One region of the Pseudaeromonas sharmana genome, then DNA from elsewhere that is predicted to be linked to it. Evidence: riboswitches for the same ligand, from Rfam matches in the RefSeq annotation. Region 1 holds a riboswitch; the other holds the start of a gene.
The links. A riboswitch is a leader RNA that binds a small molecule or an ion and turns the genes downstream of it on or off. The one in region 1 is predicted to bind cyclic di-GMP.

Region 1 (11,697 bases):
CCGGCCATTGGTTGCTGGGCAAGATCAGCGCGCTGTTCCAGCAGATTTTTGCCAGCGCGCCGGGGCTGATAGGGTGAGTTCGCTGCTGCAGCTGAGTGTGGCGGATCTGACGGCACTGCTCGGTCGCTGGTGGTGGCCTTTCGTGCGCATCAGTGCCGCATTCTGGATGTTGCCACTGTTTGGGGATAGCCGGATCTCCACGCCGGTACGCTTGCTGTTGTGCGCGTTGCTTGCGCTGCTGGTGGCGCCGCTGGTACCGCCGATGCCGGTGCTTGACCCTCTGTCGTTACAGGCACTGGTCCTGGCGTTCGAGCAGGTGATGTTTGGGCTGATTTTCGGTCTGTGCCTGCAACTGCTGTTCATGGTCATGACGCTCAGCGGCCAGATCCTGTCACTGCAGATGGGTCTGGGGATGGCGATGATGAACGATCCTGTCAACGGTGACAGTGCCCCGATTCTGAGCCAGCTGATGCTGGTGTTTTGTACGCTGCTGTTTTTGAGCCTAAATGGCCATCTGCTGGTGCTGGAGCTGCTGACGCGCAGCTTTCAGTTATGGCCGGTTGGTAGCAGCCTTTACCAACTGGATCTGGATGCCGTGATCCGGTTGCTGGGTTGGAGCATGGCGGCGGCCTTGGCGCTGACACTGCCGGCCGTGGTCGCCATGTTGCTGGTCAACCTCACCTTCGGCGTGATGAACCGCGCGGCGCCAGCGTTGAATGTCATCTCCCTCGGCTTTCCGATGACGCTGATGTTTGGCTTGCTGGCGGTCTGGTTATCCGTAAGCGGTGTTCCCGGTCGCTATCTGACGCTGGTGGAGTACGCGCTGACGACCCTGCATCGAGTGATGGCGCCATGAGTAACGCCAGCAGTCAGGACAAGACGGAGCAACCCTCGGCGCGCAAGCGGCGTCAGGCGCGAGAGCAGGGGCAGGTTGCCCGTTCCAAGGAGCTTGCTTCGGCAGGGCTGATGCTGTTTGGCGGGCTGGCGATGTTCTGGCTGGTGCCCCGGTTTGGCGATCTGTTTATGCGTTTGATGCAGGGGCCGGCCACCTTTGACTGGAAGGGTGCCCGTTCTCCGGCAATGATGACCCGCTGGCTCGGCGAGGCGCTGATCGACATGCTATGGACGCTGCTGCCGCTGTTTCTGTTGCTGGGGGGGCTGTTGATTGCGCTGTCGATGGTCCCGGGGGGCATGGTGTTGGCCTGGGGGAATTTACTGCCTAAATTCAGCAAGCTGAACCCGATCAGCGGCCTCAAACGCATGTTCTCGTCCCACAGTCTGATGGAGTTGCTGAAGTCCTTCCTCAAGATCACCCTGCTGGGTGGTACCTTGGCCGCGTTGTTGCACCACTATTGGCCCCAATTGCTGCTGATGAACCGTCAACCGCCATCGGTGGCGCTGCAGCAAGGGCTGCACATCCTGGCGCTGGCCTTTGTGATTTTCGGCTGCGTACTGATGCTGGTGGCGTTGCTGGACGTGCCTTATCAACACTGGAGCCTGTTGCGTCAGTTACGCATGACCAAGCAGGAGGTGCGGGACGAACACAAGAGTACCGAGGGCAATCCGGAGATCAAACGGCGTATTCGCCAGGTTCAGATGATGTTTGCCCGCGCCCGTATCGAGAAGCGCGTGCCGACAGCCGATGTGGTCATCGTCAACCCGACCCATTATGCCGTGGCCATCTGTTACGATCCCAAACGTGCCAAGGCGCCGTATGTCATCGCCAAGGGCGTTGACAGCATGGCGTTGCGTATCAGGGACGTTGCCAACCGCCATAAACGGACTGTGCTGACCATTCCCGACCTCACCCGGGCCATCTACTACTCGACTCGTATCGATCAGGAGGTGCCGGCGGCTCTTTATACCGCTGTCGCCTATGTCCTGAATCATGTATTGCAACTGGAGGCCTATCGCGCCGGCCGGGGACGGGCACCGCGTCCGCTCCCCTTGCTGCCGATACCGCCTGACCTTCATAAACCTCGAGGTACTCCGTGAACTGGCGAGCCATGACGCACTCTTATACCGGCATTCCATTGTTGCTGCTTTCCGTGCTGGCGATGGTCATATTACCGCTGCCAGGCTGGCTGCTGGATGCGTTGTTTACGTTCAACATCGTGTTGTCGATTCTGGTGCTGCTGGTTTCGGTCTCGGCGCGGCGACCGCTGGACTTCTCCGTCTTTCCGACCGTACTGCTGATCGCGACCTTGATGCGTCTGTCACTGAACGTGGCATCGACGCGGGTGGTATTGCTCAACGGCCACGAGGGGGCGGATGCGGCTGGTAAGGTGATCCAGGCGTTCGGTGAGGTGGTGATTGGCGGCAACTATGTGGTCGGCATGGTGGTGTTCATCATCCTGATGATCATCAACTTTGTGGTGATTACCAAGGGGGGCGAGCGGATCTCGGAGGTGTCGGCCCGCTTCACGCTGGATGCCTTGCCCGGCAAGCAGATGGCGATCGATGCCGACCTCAACGCCGGTATCCTTGACCAGCATCAGGCGAAGTTGCGGCGTGAGGAGGTCGCACGGGAAGCCGACTTCTATGGCGCCATGGACGGAGCGTCGAAGTTCGTTCGCGGCGATGCCATCGCCGGCATGCTGGTACTGGTGATCAATCTGGTGGGTGGCCTGGCCATCGGTATTTTTCAGCATGCAATGGCGGTCGGCGAGGCCTTCCAGCGGTATGCGCTGCTGACCATCGGTGATGGCCTGGTAGCCCAGATACCTTCCCTGCTGATGTCGACTGCGGCCGCCATCATAGTGACCCGCATCAACGATGAAGGGGAGATGTCGGATCAGGTGGGGCGTCAGCTGCTGGCCTCGCCTCGTGTCATCTTTACGGCTGCCGGCGTCATGCTGGTGCTGGGGCTGGTGCCTGGCATGCCGATGCTGGCCTTCCTCAGTTTTGCCGCAGTCCTGGCGTATGTCGGCTGGCGTCTGCAGCGGCGTGTCATTGACGAGGCGCCTCTGGTCGCTATCGAGGCGTTGGCACGTCAGCGCGAGGAGCCGGCCGCACAGCTGGAGTGGCAGGATCTGCCCCATCTGGATTTGCTGGCGATTGAGTTGGGCTACCGGCTGGTGGTGCTGGCTGAGGCGGCGAAGGGGGCTGAATTGTTACAGCGTGTCCGCGGGGTGCGCAAGACGCTCTCCGAGCAGATGGGATTTCTGCTGCCGGAGGTGCGTATCCGTGACAACCTGCATCTGGCACCCGATCAGTACCAGATCAAGCTGGCGGGCGTGCCGGTCGGCGGTGGCCAGGTAGACAGTCAGCGACTGCTGGCGATCGACAATGGCCAGACCTACGGCCAGATCGACGGTGAACTGACCCGGGACCCCGCTTATGGGCTGGATGCGGTCTGGATAGCACCAGAGCACAAGGCCCGCGCCTTGAATCTCGGCTATTCAGTGGTCGATGCGGCAACCGTGATTGCCACCCATAGCTCAAAACTGATGCGCGAGCATCTGGATGAGCTGTTCGGGCATGAGGAGGTGGGCCGTCTTTCTGGGCATCTGGCCTCGATCTCGGCCAAGCTGGCGGAGGAGCTGAATACGGCGTTGACACCGATCCAGCAGTTGCGCGTTTATCGGCAACTGCTCCGGGATCAGGTCAGCCTGCAGGATATCCGGGTGATTGCCACCACCTTGCTGGACAGCAGTGAGCTGACCAAGGATCCGATCTTGCTCGCCTCCGATGTACGCTGCGCGCTGAAGCGCGCTTTGATGCGCCAGATCATTGGTGAGCGCACTTTGTTAGCCACCTTCACCCTGGAGGACCGTCTGGAACAGACGCTGCTGACCGCGCTGAATCAAGCGCAGCAACAGGGCAAGGTGCAGCTGGATGGCTTCCCGGTCGATCCCAACCTGCTGGGCCAGCTGCAGCAAATGATGCCTCAGGTCCGCGATCAGCTGCAGCATCTGGGCCATCCGCCGGTGCTGGTCGTCATGCCGCAGTTGCGCCCGCTGCTGAGTCGTTATGCCCGCAGTTTTGCGCGTGGCCTGAAAGTGGTCTCTTACAACGAGATCCCGGAGCAGTTGCAGATTGAGGTCATCGGGACCTTGGGATGATCCTGCCGGCGAGGAATAACCAGTATGCGAAAGCGGCAAAGTGTAAAATTCGGTGAATATTAATAAGTTATTGTTTGTTTTTGTGATTGTCTTTTCATTCGGAAGCGATATTATCAGTCCGGAATCCCGACTTCCTGTTACCAGGAAGCAAATATGAGCAGCCAATGGCGGTTGTTCTGGGATTGTCAGGATGAAGGCAAACTGCACCGAAAGGGCGGGACGCAAAGCCTCCGGTCTGGGATCACCCAAGGGTGATGACGATAGCGGGGCTGCCATGGCAACGGACTGTTGACATGCCACACTGTGTTTCCATTCTTTATTTGTTGTATTTCCCTTCCTCCCGATCTGTTTTATCCATATTGGATGTTGCTGTCGCCCGATATGGCCATGACGAGATGGCGTCCATCTCTGCATGAAACGGCAAACTGTTCCGAAAGGGCAGGACGCAAAGCTTCCGGTCTAACGTCATCTCAGCGGATGACCATGACAGCGGGGTTGCCAAGGCAGGTGTGAGACGCATGGTTCGGACCATGCATCCCAGATGGCGGGAGCGTTGCCACCTGGCGAGTCTTGCTTTTACCGCGATGTCGGAGTCTTTGTACTCTGTGGACTGCATTTGGCTGGATTTCAATCGGAACAGGCAGTTTTTTCGAAAGGAAGTCAGTCGTGACGTTGAGTGTACTTACTGCCCCGCGGGCAGATATTCCCATGGTAGCCGCAGGGCGGTTGCCATTATTGATTGTGGATCCGGCGCGTTATCTTGATACGCGGGAACTGGCGATGCACGGTTTCGATGTGATGCCGTGTGCCAGTGCCAATCAGGCCTTGGCTGCCGTCAGCCGCGATGCGCCACGACTGCTGTTGGTCGATGCCAGTCTGCCGGATATGCCGCTGGCGACCTTTATTACCCGCCTGCAACAACGTCGAGCCGATATGCTGGTGATCGCCATGGTTTCGGCAACACAGGGGCGGGAGGCCGCGGAAGCCATGCAGGCGGGGGCCATCGACTACCTGCGCAAACCGTTCGATACCCAGCAACTGAGTGCTTGCCTGCAACATGCGCTCGGAGTCAGTGAGGCCGTCCCGGACCTGGTGGCCGTTTCCCATGCCAGTCGCCAGGTGCTGCAACTGGCGCGCCGCGCCGCCCAGACTTCAGCGTCGATTCTCATCGGCGGTGAATCCGGGACTGGCAAGGAGCGGTTGGCCCGCTTCATCCACGATGTCTCTCCCCGTGCCGAAGGGCCCTTTGTGGCCATCAACTGTGCGGCGATCCCCGAAAGCATGCTCGAAGCCATCTTGTTTGGTTACAACAAAGGGGCCTTTACCGGTGCGGTAACGGCGCAAGCGGGTAAGTTCGAGTTGGCGCAGGGCGGCACCCTGCTGCTGGACGAGATTTCCGAATTGCCGCTGCTGTTACAGTCCAAGCTGTTGCGGGTGTTGCAAGAGCGTGAAGTGGAGCGGCTGGGCAGCAATCAGAAGATCCTTCTGGATGTGCGCATCATTGCCGCGACCAACCGCGATCTGCGCGAGTGTGTTGCCCAGGGCGTGTTCCGTGAAGATCTGTTTTACCGGCTGGATGTGTTGCCGCTGAGCTGGCCGAGTCTGCGCGAGCGTCGTGACGACATACTGCCGCTGGCGAATTACTTCATCGCCAAACATGCCTGCCGCCCCGGTTTTCAGTTGACGGCCGAAGCGCTACGTCTGTTGTTGCAGCATGACTGGCCGGGGAATGTGCGCGAACTGGAGAACGTGATCCAGCGGGCCTTGATTCTCGCCCGCGGACTGCATCTGCAACCCGCCGATCTGATGTTGCCGTCATCGGGTTCACGCGGTACGCAATGTGACGCCTTGCCGGCCTTCGGTGAGGGCTTGGCGGCTAGCCGCCGGCAGGCGGAGTTCCAGTATGTGCTGGAGACACTGCGCCATTTCGATGGCCATCGCACCCGTACAGCAGAAGCCCTCGGCCTGACGACGCGTGCCTTGCGTTACAAGCTGGCCGCGATGCGCGAGCAGGGTATGGATATTGACCAGATGATTCGGGCCTGACGGCTTGCACTCCGGAGACAAATATGAAAATTGATGCCATCACGACTCAGAACGCCATGCTGGCTCGGATGCAGGGGCTGCAGCAGCTGGCTGAGTCCGGTGCACCGGCCATTGCGCGGGCCAGCGATGCTGATGACTCCTTCGCCACGACGATGCAGCACACGATTCGCAGCATCAATCAGCAACAGAACGTCGCGTCGCAGATGATGGCGGCGGTGGACAGTGGTCAGAGCGATGATCTGGTCGGTGCCATGGTCGCCAGCCAGAAGGCGGGTCTGAGTTTTGCCACCCTGATGCAGGTGCGCAACAAGCTGATGTCCGGTCTGGACGATATCATGCGCCTGCCGCTGTGAGGATGAGAGATGAGTGATGTGGCACCGGCAGTAGCTCTGCCGTCCCCCTCCCTGCGTGAGCGGACCACAGATTGGTTGCGCAACTGGCGACGCATGTCCCGGGATAACCGTTCCCTGTTGGTGATCGCGCTGATGGCCGCCCTGGTGGCGACAATCATAGTGGTGATCCTGTGGACGGCGAGCCAGAACTATGTGCCCTTGTATGGCAAGCAGGAGATGTACGATACCGCCAACATTCTCGAGTTGCTGGAGAAAGAGCAGGTGCCATTCCGTCTCGACTCCTCCAGCGGCCAGGTGCTGGTGCCGGAAGGTCAGTTGGCGCAGGTGCGCATGGCCCTGGCTGCACGCGGGGTTCGCGCGGCGTTGCCGGCTGGGCTCGAGGGGCTGAACGGGATGTCCGGGCTTGGCACCAGCGAGTTCATGGAAACGGCCCGCTATCGCCATGCCTTGGAGGGCGAACTGGCTCGCTCCATCATAGCGCTGGATGCGGTACGCAGTGCGCGTGTCCATCTGGCGATCCCGAAACGGACCCTGTTTGTCGGTCGTGAAGAGGAAAAGCCCACCGCCTCCGTGGTACTGGATCTGCAACCGGGTCGCACTCTGGAGGTCGGACAGGTTGAGGCGATTGCCAACCTGGTAGCCGGCAGCATCACCGGCATGAAGCCGGAATCGGTCTCCATCGTCGATCAGGCCGGCCAGTTGCTCAGCAGCGAGCTGGGCGATAAAGGCGGCTTCGGCAAGTTGTCGGTGCAGCAGATGGAGTACGTGCGCAAGCAGGAGGAGTACATCAAGCAGCGCGCCAGCGACATGCTCTATCCGCTGCTGGGCGCGGGAAACTACCGGGTACAGGTGGCTGCTGACATCGACTTCAACACCGTCGAGGAGACGCGCGAAGAGATCGATCCCAAGGGGGTGATGCGCAGCGAGAGCGGCAAGGCGGACAAGACAGTCGACAACCTGGCGCTGGGTATTCCCGGTTCGCTATCGAACCAGCCACCGGTCAAGAAACCGGCCGAGAACACTACGGCGGCTAACGATGGCAACGCCACCACCGCAGCCAAGAGCAACGACACCCGTACCGAGCGTAACGAGTTCAATCGTCAGTATGAAAACAGCCGCTCCGTGGTGCATACCCGCTTTCAGCAAGGGCGCCTGCAACAGCTGAGTGTCGCTGTGCTGTTGAACAATCAGCTGGCACCGAAAGGGGGCTGGAGTCAGGCCCAGCTGGATCAGATCCAGCAGATGGTGCAGCGCGCCGTGGGCTTTGATGCCTCGCGCGGCGATCAGTTCAGCCTCAATAGCTTTGATTTCAATCCGGCGGTGATGGCACCGCTGACACCACCGGAGAGCGAATGGTGGCGTGAGCCGGTATGGCAGAATTCGCTGCGTTATCTGGTGGGCGGACTGCTGGGATTGGCCTTGCTGCTGCTCGGCGTACGCCCCCTGGTCAAGCAACTGGTACGACAGCATCCGCCGCACACCGCAGCTGACGACGAACCCGCTGTCGCGCTGGCCCTGGCCGACGCTGAACCTGGCTTGCGCCGGCGTGAGGATGCTCTGCTCGGCGAGCCCCAGGTCAGCAAGGTGCCGCTGGCGACCGCCGCCCGTGGTGATGACGGTGGTGTCGCCTATGATGGCTTTGAACTGGAGATGCTGCCGGAGCCAGGCTCGGATCTCGAGGTCCAGCTCAAACATCTGCAGCTGTTGGCGGACAAGGAGACGGCCCGCGTGGCCGATGTGATCAAGCTATGGGTGAGTGGCAATGAGCGACATTAATTTCAATCAGTCCGCTGTCGACATCCAGATCGAACCGCTGGAGAAGGCGGCGATCCTGTTGCTGAGCATGGGGCCGGATGCCGCAGCCCGGGTGCTCAAGCGATTGAGCCGGGATGAGGTGCAGAAGCTGACCACCTGTATGGCTCGCTTGCCGGGCGTCAGCTCGCCGGAAGCGAAATGGACGTTGCAGCAATTCTTCAGCCAGTACCGACAACAGAGCGGTATCAGCGGTGCCTCTCGTGATTACCTCGAGCGAACCCTGGATCTGGCGCTGGGCGAGAAGCTGTCGCGCAGTCTGCTGGATTCCATTTATGGCGATGTCATGAGCCAGGATCTGGAGCGCCTGCAGTGGGTTCCGCCAGAGGTGCTGGCTCGTTTCTTCCGCCATGAACACCCGCAGATGCAGGCGGTGTTGCTCGCCTTCTTGCCCCCGGATACCGCCTCGGCTGTGCTGGATGTGCTGCCGGCGGAGCAGCATGATGAACTGCTGTTGCGGGTCGCCAACCTCAGAGAGGTCAGTGAGCTGGTGCTGGAGGAGCTGCGCGGCACCCTGGATCGCTGCCTGTCGTATGTGGCCGAGCAGGCCGGTACCCGCATCGATGGCGTGCGCCAGGTCGCAGATATCCTGAACCGTTATCAGGGTGATCGGGCCCAGATGCTGGATCTGCTGCGTCTGCATGACAAACAGATGGCGGTGGAGATCGAGAAGAACATGTTCGATTTCGACACGCTGAAGCGTCAAAGCGACGAGACACTGCAGACCCTGACCCAGGAGATCCCGGGGGATCTGCTGGCGATTGCCCTCAAGGGGGCCGAGGTCAGCCTGCGCAAGGCGGTGCTCAATGCGATGCCGAAACGGATGGCGCAGGCGCTCGAGGCGCAGATCCAGAGCCAGGGCTCGGTCTCGGTGCGCAAGGTAGCCGATGCCCGCAACGAAATCATGCAGCTGGTACGCGAGCTGGTCGAGCAGGGCGAGATCGAATACCAGTTATTCGAAGAGCCGGTACTGAGCTGAGGGCAGCCTGAAGGCAGCAGGAGTGGATCATGAGTGAGACGTCCCGGATGCCAGCGCGCGTCTATGCCTACCGTTTCCCGACATTGGGCGGCCCGCGACAACCGCTCGCTGCGCGAGATGAGCAGCAAGGGTTTGAGCAGGGGTTTGCCGAGGGCGTGGCGGCAGGCCGCCAGCAGGGTGAACAGCAAGGCCGCGAGCAGGGCCAGCGCCTCGGCTATGAGCAGGGCTATGCCGAAGGGTTGACCGCAGGCCAGCAGGCGGGCCTGCAGCAGGCGCGTGAGCGTATCGATAGCGCGTTGCAGCCCCTGCAGGGGCTACAGCAGGCGTTGGATGCGTGGCTGCACCAGCAGCAGGCGGCACAGCAACAACAACTGGCGGCGCTGGTGCAGGAGCTGGCGCAGCAGGTGTTGTTGCGCGAACTGGCCCTGCAGCCGCAGCAGATTACCGCTCTGGTCGAGGAGGCGCTTGCCCAGTTGCCGGCCGCGGCCGAGGAGATAGCGCTGTTTATCAGTGCCAGCGATGCCGCCCAGCTGGCGGCGCTGTCGATTACGGAGTGTGCCGGCTGGCCGCTGCGCGTCGATCCGGCGCTGGAAGTCGGCGAGTGCCGCGTCGAGGCGTGCCACGGCGTGGTCGAGTCGCGGCTCGGCGAGCGGCTGGATGGCCTGTTACAACCGGTACTGCAGACGATGACGGCGGACGCAGAACATGAGTGATGCGTTGTTGCAGCGTCTGCAGCGGGCGCGCCAGCAACTGGCGGCCACACCGGTACCACCACCGCGCCGTTTCGGGCGCCTGGTGCGGGTGACCGGACTGACGCTGGAGGTGGTCGGCTGTCCGCTGGCGCTGGGACAGCGTTGTCGGGTTTATGCCGCCGATGGCCAGACCCTGTCGGCTGAAGTGGTTGGTTTCAACCGCGAACTCTGTTACCTGATGCCACTGCAACCCATGAGTGGCCTGTATCCTGGCGCCCGGGTCGAAGCCCTGCCCAGCGATGAGCAGATCCGCATCGGCCATCACCTGCTGGGACGGGTGGTCGACGGCCTGCTGCAACCGCTGGATGGCTTGCCGCTGCCGGAGGCCGGCGATTGGGTGCCCTGGTTCCAGTCGCCCCCTAATCCGTTAACGCGTCAACCTGTGACCACCCCCTTGGATGTCGGCGTGCGCGCCATCAACGGCCTGCTGACGCCGGGCAAGGGACAGCGGCTCGGGCTGTTTGCCGGCTCCGGGGTCGGTAAAAGCATGCTGCTGGGCATGATGACGCGCAATACCCGGGCCCAGGTGGTGATCGTCGGCCTGATCGGTGAGCGCGGACGCGAAGTGCGCGAGTTTATCGAACATGCGCTGGGTCCTGAGGGGCGTCAGCGGGCCATAGTGGTGGCCGCGCCGGCCGATCAGTCGCCGTTGTTGCGGCTGCGAGCCGCCCAGCTGTGTCACCGCTTGGCGGAGTATTTCCGCGAGCAGGGGCTGGATGTGCTGCTGCTGATGGATTCACTGACCCGCTATGCCCAGGCCCAGCGCGAAATTGCACTGGCGGTCGGGGAGCCGCCGGCCACCCGCGGCTATCCGCCGTCAGTGTTCAGCATGTTGACCCAGCTGGTAGAGCGGGCTGGCAATGGCCAGCACGCCTCCGGTTCGTTGACGGCCTTCTATACGGTTCTCGCCGAGGGCGATGACCAGCAGGATCCGGTGGCCGACGCCGCGCGCGCCATCCTCGACGGTCACGTGGTGTTGACCCGGCGTCTGGCCGAGCAGGGCCATTATCCGGCCATCGATATTGGCGCCTCGGTCAGCCGCGTGATGCCGCAGGTGGTGCCAGCGGCCTGGTTACAGCAGGCGACGCGGTTGCGTCAGCTGTGGGGACGTTACCAGCAGGTGCGCGAATTGCTGCCGCTGGGCGGTTATCAGCCGGGTGCCGATCCGGGTATGGACGACGCCGTGCAGCGTTATCCGCAGATTGAACACTATCTGCAGCAAGGACTGCATGACGCCGCCTCGCTGGAGGACAGTGCCAACCAGCTGGCGCGGGTGCTGGCGTGATAAGCGGAGGTCGCGGTGCTCAAGCCCTATCTTGAACTGCAACAACAGACGCTGGAGCAGCTTGGCCAGGAACGCGGCCAGCTACGTGAGCAGTGGCAGCGCGAACAACAGCGGTTGGAGCGGCTGCAACAGCTGAGTTCGGCGCTGGCGATGCCCGCCGGCGTCACCACGCCGCTAGCCTGGCAAAATCGCAGCGGCATGCAGCAGCAGCTGCGACGCCTGCAAGCCCATCAACAGCAACAGCTGGCGTTGGCGCACAGCGATCTGCAGCGCCACGAGGCCTTGTTGCGCAGTCAGTTTGGGCGGGTCAAAGGGCTGGAGCAGCTGTTGTCACGCCGCGAGCAGGAAGCGCAGCAACGCCAGTTGCAGGCGGAACAGAAAGTGCTGGATGAATTGGCGCAGCGCC
Region 2 (11,697 bases), on a different contig from region 1:
GTACTTTACCAGTGCGCGCAAGGAGTTGCCGTGGGCGGCGATGATCACCTTTTCTCCGGATTCGACGCGTGGGCGTATGGTTTCCAGCCAATAGGGAATGACGCGCTCTATGGTAATCGCCAGGCTTTCAGTGGCGGGTAATTGTGAGGCTGGGACCGTGGCATAACGGCTGTCGTGACCTGGGAACCGGGGATCCTCCGGCGTCAGGGCCGGTGGGGTGATGGCAAAACCGCGGCGCCACAATTTTACCTGCTCATCGCCGAACTTCTCGGCGGTTTCTGCCTTGTTCAGCCCTTGCAAGGCGCCATAGTGACGTTCGTTCAGGCGCCAGTCCTTTTCCACCGGTATCCACTGCAGGTCGGTCTCTTCCAGCACGGCCCACAGCGTGGAAATGGCGCGTTTGAGGACAGAGGTGTAGGCATAATCAAACTGGAAACCTTCGGCTTTCAGTAGTTGGCCGGCGGCATGGGCCTCTTGCACGCCTTTTGCCGACAGTGGCACGTCGGTCCAACCAGTGAAGCGATTTTCCTGATTCCAGATGCTTTCGCCGTGGCGAATCAATACCAGTTTCTTGACAGACATGATGTTACCCTCCATTTGTTGATAATAGTTATCATCTGTCGGTCGGTTTGGCAAGCGTCCATGACGCGGGTGGCCAGGAGGCGCTGGTCTTCGGCGACGGCCTGCTCCTGGTTCCCGGGCTAAAGTCTGAGCCTTGTTGCGGAGGCGGGGGCGGTATTCGGCAGCAAGAAATAAAAAACGATATAAATCGGCAGGTTAGCGGGAGTAAAAATCAATTTTGCAAATAGTGCTTGTGATCGATAAATAATCCACGTATCTTGGCACCACTTCTGATGAAGTTAGTGTAACAAGTAGTAGCCCCTCCCTATCAATTCAGTCACCCTCTGTGACAAATTGTTTCGAGTTCTCCCACCTGTTATTTCAAAATAATCACCTTGTGTGATGTTAATATTTATTTCGTAGGTTTAAACATGTCCAAAACTACTGGCACCGTTAAATGGTTCAACTCTGAAAAAGGCTTCGGTTTCATTTCTCAAGAAAATGGCGGTGCCGATGTATTTGTTCACTTCCGCGCCATCACTGGCGACGGCTATCGCTCATTGAACGAAGGTGACCGTGTCTCCTTCTCCGTCGAGCAGGGCGCCAAGGGCCCGCAGGCGGCCAACGTATCCGTTCTCTAACGGATTGCCGGGATAGGCGACGCCTGTCCCGGCCCTCAATAATAATGCAAGGAATCTCTATGCTTTTAAATTTGACACAGGAACTCTGTGTATCCAGACATATTTCATCCGATAGCGAGCGCTGGATTTGTTATACCCCATGTCCGAGCGCAAATAATAAAAAACGTGTTACTTGGCAAAAGATCAGCGGATTATTATCCACTGAAGGCATGCAAAATTGGTTAAATAGCCGCTACCCCGATGGTTGTCAGGCTCGCCGTTTCTCCGAGATGATCGCTGGTTAATTTCCCCATTCGCTGCTTTTCCTTTCCGTTATTCGCCTGCGCTGTTTTGACAATCTCCTGCCGTGAATTGAACGCTGCCTGATCGGGCGGATAGTGACCCTGTTGCCGCGTTGTCACTCCGTCATCGTGGTCGATGAGCTTGCCACGAATGGCAAGCGTTAAGGCGGAGCAAACTGGCCCTGCGCGCCATGGGGCACCTCCCGACCATGACGTCCATCGTCTGACACGCTCAATCCGTGGCAACCGGCGTTCATCAATACTGGCGGCTCACACTCCAGCTCGGTTCGGGCTGTTCAACGTGAATCTGCCACTGCGTCCCTGACGTCTTGCTGTGACGGCGGCGAGCATTCTCAGGCATCCTGACCGTTGCTGCCGACGCTATCTGTGTCCGGGTTTGGTTAACCGCTGCTGGAAATGGGGGAGTTGCGCCTTGATGAACTGCAGAAACAGCTTGGATTTTTGTGGCAGATAGGCCCGGTCCGGGTAAATCAGGTAGGCCGTCGGATGATGGCGTTGCCACTCATCCAGCAACGTGACCAGCCTGCCGTCCTGTAACGGTCGATACACCAGAGAATAGGGCAGATAGGCGATGCCGACCCCGTCGAGTGCGTACATCAGTGACACTTGCAAGTCATCGGATAGCAGGTCCGGCTCTGACTGGTGCTGATACACCTCACCTTGCTTGTGCAAATGCCACGGCAGAATAAAACCATCGACATGGTTGCGGATGCTTGGGTAGTGCTGCAGATCCCTTGGATGGGCGGGGCCTTGCGGATCTGCGTGATGAGCCAACAGCTGCGGGCTGGCGACCAGCTCATAGTCAACCTGTGTCAGCGGCAGGGCGATCAGTGAAGAGTCCGCGAGTTCACCGATGCGGAATACAAAGTCGAGGCTGCCTTTGGTCAGATCCTGGAACCGGTTGCTGGCATCCAGTTCAATTCGGATACCGGGGTGTTGTTGTCTGAACTGACTGAGCAAAGGTGCGAGAATATTGACACTGAAGGCCCGTGGCGCGGCGATGTGCAACTTGCCTGTCGGTTGGGTCGAGATATGCTCGGCTTCTTCCTGTAGCTCCTTCACGGTTTGCTGGATTAACAATGCCTTTGGTAACACCCGCTCGCCCAATTCGGTCAGAGAGAGGGAGCGAGTCGTGCGATTGAGTAACTTGCCGCCTAGTTCCGATTCCAGTTGCTGAATCTTCCGGCTCAGGGTGGTCGCCGGTAGTTGTAGTTGACGGGCGGCCTCAGCAAAACTGTTCAGCTCGACGATCTTGGCAAACAGCGGCAATCCACTCAATTCATGCATGTGGCGATTGTCTCATATTTGGGATAATGAAATGCATTAATGGCGATTAATTGCCTCAATGGGATGAACTATAGTCAGCACCAGGTATCCAGACAAGGACACAAACAGAGGTGGGGCTATGACAATTCTTGTTCTCGGGGCAACCGGTAATACCGGCGCGGAAGTGGTAAAGCAACTGCAGGCAAAAGGTGCTTCGTTCCTGGCCATGGTGCGCAATCTGCAGTCGGCGAGCCGGCTGGGTCTGGCGCCTGCACAGATCCGTGTGGGTGATTTTTATGATGTTGCCAGCCTGGTGCAGGCCATGCAGGGCGTTTCGTCGGTCTATCTGGCGATGGCGGCGCATCCGGACAACCGGCAATGGGTCAGCAATGTGCTCGAGGCGATGAAGCGCAGCGGCGCATCGCACTTGGTCAAGTTATCCGGCATGGGGGCGGCCGAGACGGCAGGCTCGGAGATCATTCGCACCCATGCCCAAACCGACAGGCTGGTGCTGTCCTCCGGGCTGACCTATACGCTGCTGCAGCCTAACTCCTTCTATCAAAATCTGTTTGCCAGCGTTGAATCGATCAAGGCCACCGGGCAGTTTTTCCTGCCGTTGCGTGAGGCCAGGCAGAGCGTGGTCGACATCCGCGATGTTGCTGCCGTGGCGGTCGCGGCACTCACCGAGCCCGGCCATGACAACAAGACTTACCAGCTGTCAGGTCCGGAAGCTCTGACGTTTAGCGAACAGGCGGCGATCCTCTCCGAATTGGCGGGGAAAAGCATACGCTATGTGGCTGTCTCCAGGTCGGTCGCGGAGCAGGCGATGCTCGCCGCCGGCATGGATACCTGGTTGGCAGAGCGACTGGCCGAGATCCTCGACTGGTTTGCCGAAGGGCACTACGACGAGGTGACTGACGATGTTGAAACGGTCTTGGGCCGCCCGGCCAGAACATTCCGGGCATTTGCCGAGGAAATGGTATCGCTGGTTAAGTAACGACCCTGTGACCATGCATCGCGTCTGTGTGCCCGACCAGATGCTGCCAGATTTCGACCAGACGCGCATAGCCCAAAGGCCCTGCATTGCTGCAGGGCCTTGTGCTGTAGGGGGCGGGACTCGGCATCTGACGCTGGGCCCGCGAGGGCCTACCGGGAGCGACCGGCTAACAGGCCGCAGCCCACTGGCGGATCTGATCGATCGTGGTGGTGGCGCCGCCACAGATGATGATGGCCAGTTTCGAATAGGCATTCAGCACGGGATGCCCATCGTACACCACCGACAGGGCCGCTCCACAGGCGGGCTCAACCAGCACACGATGATCGGCAAGGAACTGTTCACAAGCCCCCAGAGCCGCCGGATCCGACACCCGCAGGGCGTGGATCGGATGGGAATGAGCCCAGGTCAGCGCCTGATCACAGACCCGTCGTGCGCCCAACGAGGTGGCCACACCGTGCACCGCGGCCAGCTCCACCGGATGACCGGCCTGTAGGGCGGCATGCAGCGAGGCGGTGCCCTCGGTCTCGACGGCGAGCACGGGGATATCTTGCCAGCCGTTACGCTGCAAGCCCTCTACCACCCCACAGAGTAAGCCGCCACCGCCTACCGAGAGCACAATCGCATCGGGTTTATGACCGTGACGCGCCATTTCATCGATCATGGAGGCATGCCCCTGCCATAACAGCGGATCATCAAAGGGATGCAGGAACGCGTCGCCCGCAGCCAGTAGCGATTGGGCATAGGCATTGGCTTCCTGCCAGGAGGCGCCGTGCACGATCACTGCGGCCTGCTCCAAGCGCAATAACTCCCTGGCGCGCGCCGGAGTGGTTTCAGGCACCACCACGATCACCGGGACGTCCAGTTGCCGTCCGGCGTACGCCACGGCAAGCCCTGCATTGCCGCCGGAGGACGAAATAAAGCGCTGGGCACCCCGCGCATAATAGGTCTCGCAGGCATGGCCGATACCGCGCAGCTTGAAGGAGCCGGAGGGTTGTGCGGACTCGAATTTCAGCCAGATGGCGCGTCCGCTGCGCTCACTCAAGGCACGAGATTCAACATATGGGGTTTCAATGTGCAGAGGCATCGGCATGGCTCCGGGGTGATGGGGATGATTGATGGGTACAGGCTTGCAGCTCAATCTCGACGTCCAGTCCAAACGCCAGCTGGCAACTGACCACAGAGCGAGCCGGAAATCCTGCCGGGAAATGGCGTTGATATTCCTGATTGAATGCGGCGAAATGGGCCATATCCGAAAGCCAGACCGTGACTTTCACCACCTGTTCCCAGGCTCCGCCGCAGGCGATCAGCGTTCGTTGCAGATTGTTCAGGATCAGGCGGGTCTGGGTGGGGACATCCCCATGCTGCGGGCTGCCACTGTCATCCATCGCAACCTGGCCCGAGAGAAACAAAAAACCATTGGCCGCGACCGCTTTGGCAAACGGGAAGGGCAATTCAGTCGGGTAGCGGACAATCGCGTGGCTTGTGTTGAGTGGACTCGTTATGGGCTGATTCATGCGGCTGTGGCTCATGCTGGGTTACTGGGGCGGTGATCAAGGTGTTCTCTGCCGAGCGCAGTCATTACCGCTCTGCCGTCTGAGTGGGCGGCATGGACTTGATCTCATCCAGATAGTTGTAAATGGTGTAACGGCTGACGCCGAGGGCGGCGGCGGCCTTTTCAATCCCGCCTTTGACGATGAACATGCCACGTTCGTGCATCTGGCGTACGGCTTCGAGCTTTGCTTGCTTCTTCATGGCGCGATTGCTGGAGGCGGTGGTGTTGAGTGCGGACTGGATTATCTCGGTCATCAGTAACTCCATATCCGGCTGCTCGATGCTCTTGACCTCGGTGACGCTGCTGGTGCCGAGCAGCTGATCGAGACAGGCGCGTGCCGCGTGCAGACCACTGAGATCCGCATTGATGCAAAACCCGGCAAAGGGGGTGCCGCTACTGTCCCGATAGATAGCCGTTGCGCTGTGCAGTACCGCCCCCGAGGCAAGTCGGGTCTGATAATGTTCCAGCACCACGGGCTCCGGGCTGGCGGTTTGCTCCGGGGTCTGGACCACAGCATTGAAGCCCAGATCCTGGCCGGGGCCTGCCAGCACCGGGCTGCCGACCACGCGCCCCGTGATATGACCATTGGCGATCGCAACCACCGAGTGAGCCGGGTTGGTCAGATCGTGTAAGACCACTTCGGTATTCTTGCCGACGATGCTGCCGACGGTCTTTACCACGCTGGTCAAGACAGTGAACACCAGCTGCCGCTCGGCATTCAGGGCAAGACGTTCGGTATCGGGCAGGGGAGGGGTGTTGGGCATGTGACAAGACTCGGCTGATGGGTGGACCTCGCTGGCGGAATAAAGGTAAACTATCAACAATAAGTTGAATTATCAACAAAGTGTTTATTTTGTTGTAATTGATCTGGGAAAGAACGGTGAAGGCGAAGCGAGGTCGAGCGGATTTGGCTGATAAGAACCTGCCAGATTTCGACCCGACGCGCATAGCAAAAAGGGAGGCATCATGCCTCCCTCGTAATTAAATCCTTATACCATGCAGGTTTTGGAATTAACTCCTTGTAACTAAAAGGTTTATGATCTAATCCCTGCGTGTGTCGCGTGGTTTATAGCTTGATCCAGGCATCGCTCCAGGCGCTGCCGGTACCAGGGGCATAGAAAGTGCTGGTTCCACCACACCAGGCCGTATACGGCCAAGGCTTGCACTCATAGTTGGTACCGCCGTTGCTGACACGATCACCCGCCTTGTAGGCGGTGCTTGCCGCGTAGGCGGGATAATTACCACTGCCCGAGTCACTACTACTAGCCGTGAGTGTAACTGCCACACTGTGATCAACCTGTGCCTGCCCAGAGGCCAGCCCGGTGATCACCAGCTCGTAATTGCCAGCGCTTACCCCATTGGCGACCAGTTGCAATGGACTGGTTCCATCAACCAGTGCACTAACGCTGCCAAAAACGGAGCTGCCTTGTTGCAAGCGGGCAGTGATTTGTACGGCGTTCATGGTCGTAACCGTTAAATCGATGCTGACCTGTCCGTTTGCCACGACATAGCTGCTGCCAATATCACCGATGGTAAAGTCACTGCCGCCAGTGACCGGTGGTTGTACCGCACCGCCACAGTCGCTGTCTCCCTGCTGACGCCAGACGCCCCATTGTCCTGAGGTGCCAGGCTCTTCACCCTGGGTCCACCAACCGGCTTGCCAGCGTTTGCCGTTGTAGTTCACCACATCACCGCCAACGTAAACCTGCTTGGCTTGCCACACGTTATCGCAAACAGCACCAGCCTCGCGTACCGTCACTTTGCGAGTTTGGGTCACCTGCTGACCGGCACTGTCAATCACCTGGTAACTCAAGGTGTAACTGCCGACAGTCTGGCTATCAACGCTACCGACAACCTGGATCTGGCTGGTCAAATCACCATCTTCATCATCCTTGGCTGTAATGCCGGCTAACGCATCGAAGGTCGTGCCAACAGTGATGGTTGTGTCAGAAATCCCGCTGAACACCGGTGTCATGCTATAGACCTCAGCACTGCGTAACTGCTCGGTCACATGGCCATCGCTATCCACCACGGCATAGGTCAATGGATAGAGACCGATTTGCTGGTTATTCACACTGCCCGAGACAGAGATACTGGCAGTCAGATCGCCATCTTCGTTGTCATAGGCTGTTACTCCTGACAAAGGGTCAAAGGCAGTTCCTTGCTTGATACGCACGTCGGCAAGACCAGCAAACACCGGTTTGCCATCTGTGGTAGGCGGTGTGATTTGCTGTCCATGAATGAAGGGGCCGTAACTCTTGATGAATGACTCCCCATAACTGGTCCCGGCCGCATCGCGCCCCATGTCCCAGTTGATAGACCATGTCATGACTCCCCGCAGCGGCTGACTCTGTGCCTTCAGTCTGTTGAAAGCAGAGAACAGATCCTGCGGATTTTTTACATAACCGGTCGCTGCGGCATCATTGTTGGTCGGAATACCAAATACCAGTTTGTCTGACGGGATCTTGTAGAAACCTCGGGTGCCGTTCACCAGCGAGTCGGCGATGTAGTAGATAAAGTCGCCTTTGAGCGTGTCGTTGTTCTGTGCTATCCAGCCAATGCCATCGACCCAGATACCATCGCCGCCCTGATTGTAAAATTGCGGGTTTATCCAGTCGTAGTACCCTTCCAGTGCGCGCAAGTACGGTGTGTATAAGCCATTGCTGGTCAGATATGGAAATTCGGGGGCCATGGTGATCAGGAAGTTTTTGCCCTGGGCTCGATAGTGGTCCTTGACGAGACGTAAGGCAGCCGGAATCACAGTCTGGTTGTCTGCCGCTGTAATTGCGGTTTGCTCGAGGTCGATATCCAGACCATCAAAGCCGTACAACTCAACCAGTCGGATGATCTCATCGGCAAAGGCCTGCTCCTGACCTTTATGCAGTTCAATATGAGCCTCGGCACCGCCCAGTGCCAAGAGTACCGAGCGTCCTTGACTGTTCAACGTGGCAATCTGAGCGATGAATTGACTCTCGCTCAGACCAATACCCGGATCCAGCTTGAACGTCGGTAATACCTCATTGCCGTACACCTTCATAAAGGAGACGTTAACGACATTGTACTGAGGATTGATCTGTTCGAGATTGACGCAGGGAGCTGTACCGCCTTTGTAACCACCACCGTTGCACCAGTTATGCCAATAACCGACCACGACGCCTGATTGTGGGTTGATCATGCTCTGGGTGGTCGTTGCGGCGTGCAACAGCGGGCTGGTGATGCCAAGCAGACAACCCAGCAGGGACAGTTTGAAGTTGTGCATTGTTTCTCCGTTTCTGATTTATAGGTGACCATCCGTCATGAATGGTCAGAGGTAGCCCCGCTGCCATAGGTCATTCCGCTAGAAATAACCAACAGGCCGGTAGCTTTGCGTCATGGCCTTTCGCACCATGTTGCCTTTCACTCCTGAGCCAGACGAAACCAGCACAGTGGTGAAGCTGTCGACATATGACACATCCTGTGCATAGAAACAGCTGCCGTGTCATGCGGCGCAGAAGATCCCCTGCGCCACATCAATGTCATTTTTGGGGTATTTACTCTCGGTGATTCTCAGTCTGAAAATAACAAATCTGATGCGTCGCTTATGTAACAGTGGTCTCTAATATTCCGTTACAGTTATTAACTTTCAGTATTTAAAATATTGATTCATATCACAATTGTTTGTTATTTGATCTGGGTTGGCAAATGTGATGGAGCCCCGAACATGTGGAGACTCAGTCCAGCGCTCAAAGTCGACCGGAAGCTGCCAGATTTCGACCAGACGCACATAGCAAAAAGGCCCTGCATTGCTGCAAGGCCTTGTGCTGTATGGTGCCCGGACTCGGAATCGAACCAAGGACACGCGGATTTTCAACTCTGGTCTCGCTGGTTGTTTATTGTGCAGAGCAAGGCCGAGGGGCTGAAATCTATATGTCGTTGTCATGACCATTACTGGCCTTGGGATAAAACGGCTCAATGGCAGCGGTCATATCCTGCCATGGCAGAATTATGCCCCATGAGGGAGAGGAAAATCGCTTTTCGGGTCTCAGGGCGCTTACTGCTGAATTCACTGTCGGCGAAGGTGAGCTGATGACTCATGTTGCCACCTGATTCATGGCTCCAGATGACAAATATGATCTCATATCAGAGACTTGTTCGAACCGTCCCTAAGCCACCTCTACCAGAAAAATTCAGACACTGGCCTAAGCCAGTGTCTGAATTGGCATAATTATATGAATTGTATGGAAATGGTGGTCATTTATTCACTGCGTTCACAGCTTGATCCAGGCATCGCTCCAGGCTGTGCCCTTGCCGGGTTCATAAGCCCAGGCTGCACCGGAGCACCAGCCGGTGTAGGGGTGTGGCTTGCACTCGTAGCTATCGCCAGCATTACTTACCCTATCCCCAGCCTTGTAGGCGTTGCCCGCCTTATAGGCTGGATAGTCACCGGCAGGAGGCGTCGTATCGCCGCTACCCTCGCCCTTGACCAGCAGGATGTGGGTGGTGCTATGGGAGAGGCCCCCCTCGTCGGTCACCTGTAGACCGATCTGCAACTCGGTGTCGTTGGTCGGCTTGGCCAGTACCAGCGCGATGGTCGCCTGATCCAGGGTGGAGGCGGAGACACCAGCCGGCAGCGTCCAGGCATAGTGCAGCGCCTTGCCCTCGGGATCGGTCGAGTTCTGGCCTGAGAGGCTCACACTGGCGCCACCAGCCGCTTGGTTAGGACCCGTTATATGGGCGACTGGCGGCTGGTTGAGCTCGCCACTGTTGGTTCCCTCGTCGTCGGTGACCTCCACCTCAGGGTAGAAGTGCTGGACGCAGCGGCTGTAATCCCCTTCCTTAAAGGCGCTGAAGCGGGTTTGGTAGCCTACCAACTTGCACGCATAGCTCTTGCCACCGTTGGGGTTGCCCGCCACATAGCTCCAGTCCTGCTCCCAGTAGACCGGCAAGGCACCGGCACCCGCTTCGTCGAAGTATTTCATCCCTTTACAGCCGAGTACCTCGTCTGCCGGCACCGGCACCTCAAGGTAGTTGGCGAACTCGCGGTAGTAATTGATGCGGTTCTGAGACTGGGCGTGCTCATTGGTGCCGCCACACTCCACCCCACCGTTGATGATCTGGGTGGTCACGCCAAAGCCTGGTAGCAGACCGTTCTGGCGGTCATGCTCATTTGGCTGCCAAGTGCCGTCGATGACGTGCAGCATGGAGGGCTTGGGTGGTTGCGGATAGACGTAGAAGAAGATTGCGCTGGCGAGATTCAGCCAGGTATCGGCCACCAACTCCGGGTGATCAAGCAGGGGGCGCACTGAGCCATACATGGCTTCGGAGAAGGGGCCATAGTTGTAGTTGTACGACAGTTGCTTGGCGCCGCGGCCAAAGTAGCTCTTGAACTCGCCATTGTCGAAGGTGCCGCATGGCCAGGTCTGGCCCTGCCATACGTTCGGGTTGCACTCACCGTTATAGCCGCCGCGCATGGTCTCACTCCAGCCCATCTCGCGCACGTGAACCAGCGCTTGACGCCACTCTGCTTCTGGCCGCCAGCTCTCGTGGCCGCCAGTCTCCTGGGCGAAGTGGGCGAACATGGTGGCCAGGGTCTTACGGCAGATGGACTCGGTGTCGCGACCGTCGCTGTAACTGCCGCAGAGGGCAGGGAACTTGGCCACCGCTTGTAACAGGCCGCGATAGGTATATTCGGGGGCACGCAGGGGGAATAGGTATTCGAACTGGCTCTCGCTGAGTAGTGATTCGACCAGCCGCACGTTCGGCGGATTGTCCTCCCGGCCCGGTGCCACAAGCTCAACCAGCTCGTTGGGGCGGGTTTCGATGGATGCTTTCACTGCCTTCATCGTGGCATCGCTGGTCAGCGCTCGCTCCTTGTCATCGAGCTCAGCCTGGGTCAGATAGACAGTCTCGGTTTGCTCGGTCGCGGGAGGCTGCTCAACAACCGGCGGTTCGGTAGGGAGGGTCTCATTGCCACCGGCTCCATTGTCATCGCCAATCAGGCGCCACGGTGAATCCCACTCGTTGGCGACCTGTATACCGGGACTCTGGCCGGCATTGGCCCACCATTTGGCCTCGTAGATCTTGCCGTTGAAACTGACTTCGCTACCACCGCCGTAACTTTGATTGATGTCGTAAGGGGTGGCTGCCCACAGTTGACTACTCATGCACAAGCCGGTCAACAAACTGGCAAGGTAAGTTTTTTGCATTTTTTCCCTTCTTGTTGGTGAAAAGGCAGATGACCTAGGTTTCATCCACCACGATTTGCCATGACGGACAGTGAGTTATGTCGAAGCCCCATTTGACGTCGAATCTCCCATATCCTGTTACGGTTTACTTGACGGGCCTAATGGCTTCTAGCAAGCCCTATCTTGGCCGCCAGCGCCGTTTTTCTTGTTATAA

Region 2: it holds a riboswitch for cyclic di-GMP, as region 1 does, so the genes downstream of both, ACFOSS_RS07165 (immunoglobulin-like domain-containing protein) here and ACFOSS_RS08355 (sigma-54-dependent transcriptional regulator) in region 1, are expected to answer to the same signal.

What each region holds. Positions count from the first base shown of each region.
Region 1 covers NZ_JBHSAF010000007.1:133,246-144,942, reverse strand. Annotated here, with positions in the region: gene fliQ (flagellar biosynthesis protein FliQ) at 1-77, shown strand, start outside; gene fliR (flagellar biosynthetic protein FliR) at 74-856, shown strand; gene flhB (flagellar biosynthesis protein FlhB) at 853-1,995, shown strand; gene flhA (flagellar biosynthesis protein FlhA) at 1,992-4,064, shown strand; cyclic di-GMP riboswitch class I at 4,250-4,341, shown strand; cyclic di-GMP riboswitch class I at 4,474-4,567, shown strand; gene ACFOSS_RS08355 (sigma-54-dependent transcriptional regulator) at 4,731-6,110, shown strand; gene ACFOSS_RS08350 (flagellar hook-basal body complex protein FliE) at 6,134-6,463, shown strand; gene fliF (flagellar basal-body MS-ring/collar protein FliF) at 6,539-8,239, shown strand; gene ACFOSS_RS08340 (FliG C-terminal domain-containing protein) at 8,226-9,254, shown strand; gene ACFOSS_RS08335 (FliH/SctL family protein) at 9,284-9,967, shown strand; gene ACFOSS_RS08330 (FliI/YscN family ATPase) at 9,960-11,291, shown strand; gene ACFOSS_RS08325 (flagellar FliJ family protein) at 11,307-11,697, shown strand, end outside.
Region 2 covers NZ_JBHSAF010000006.1:147,825-159,521, reverse strand. Annotated here, with positions in the region: gene gpmA (2,3-diphosphoglycerate-dependent phosphoglycerate mutase) at 1-582, opposite strand, end outside; gene cspE (transcription antiterminator/RNA stability regulator CspE) at 993-1,202, shown strand; gene ACFOSS_RS07190 (LysR family transcriptional regulator) at 1,865-2,791, opposite strand; gene ACFOSS_RS07185 (SDR family oxidoreductase) at 2,910-3,767, shown strand; gene ACFOSS_RS07180 (pyridoxal-phosphate dependent enzyme) at 3,934-4,851, opposite strand; gene ACFOSS_RS07175 (RidA family protein) at 4,835-5,281, opposite strand; gene ACFOSS_RS07170 (helix-turn-helix transcriptional regulator) at 5,346-6,083, opposite strand; gene ACFOSS_RS07165 (immunoglobulin-like domain-containing protein) at 6,386-8,578, opposite strand; cyclic di-GMP riboswitch class I at 8,626-8,723, opposite strand; partial or broken gene ACFOSS_RS07160 (IS5/IS1182 family transposase) at 9,240-9,393, opposite strand; gene ACFOSS_RS07155 (glycoside hydrolase family 19 protein) at 9,567-11,504, opposite strand.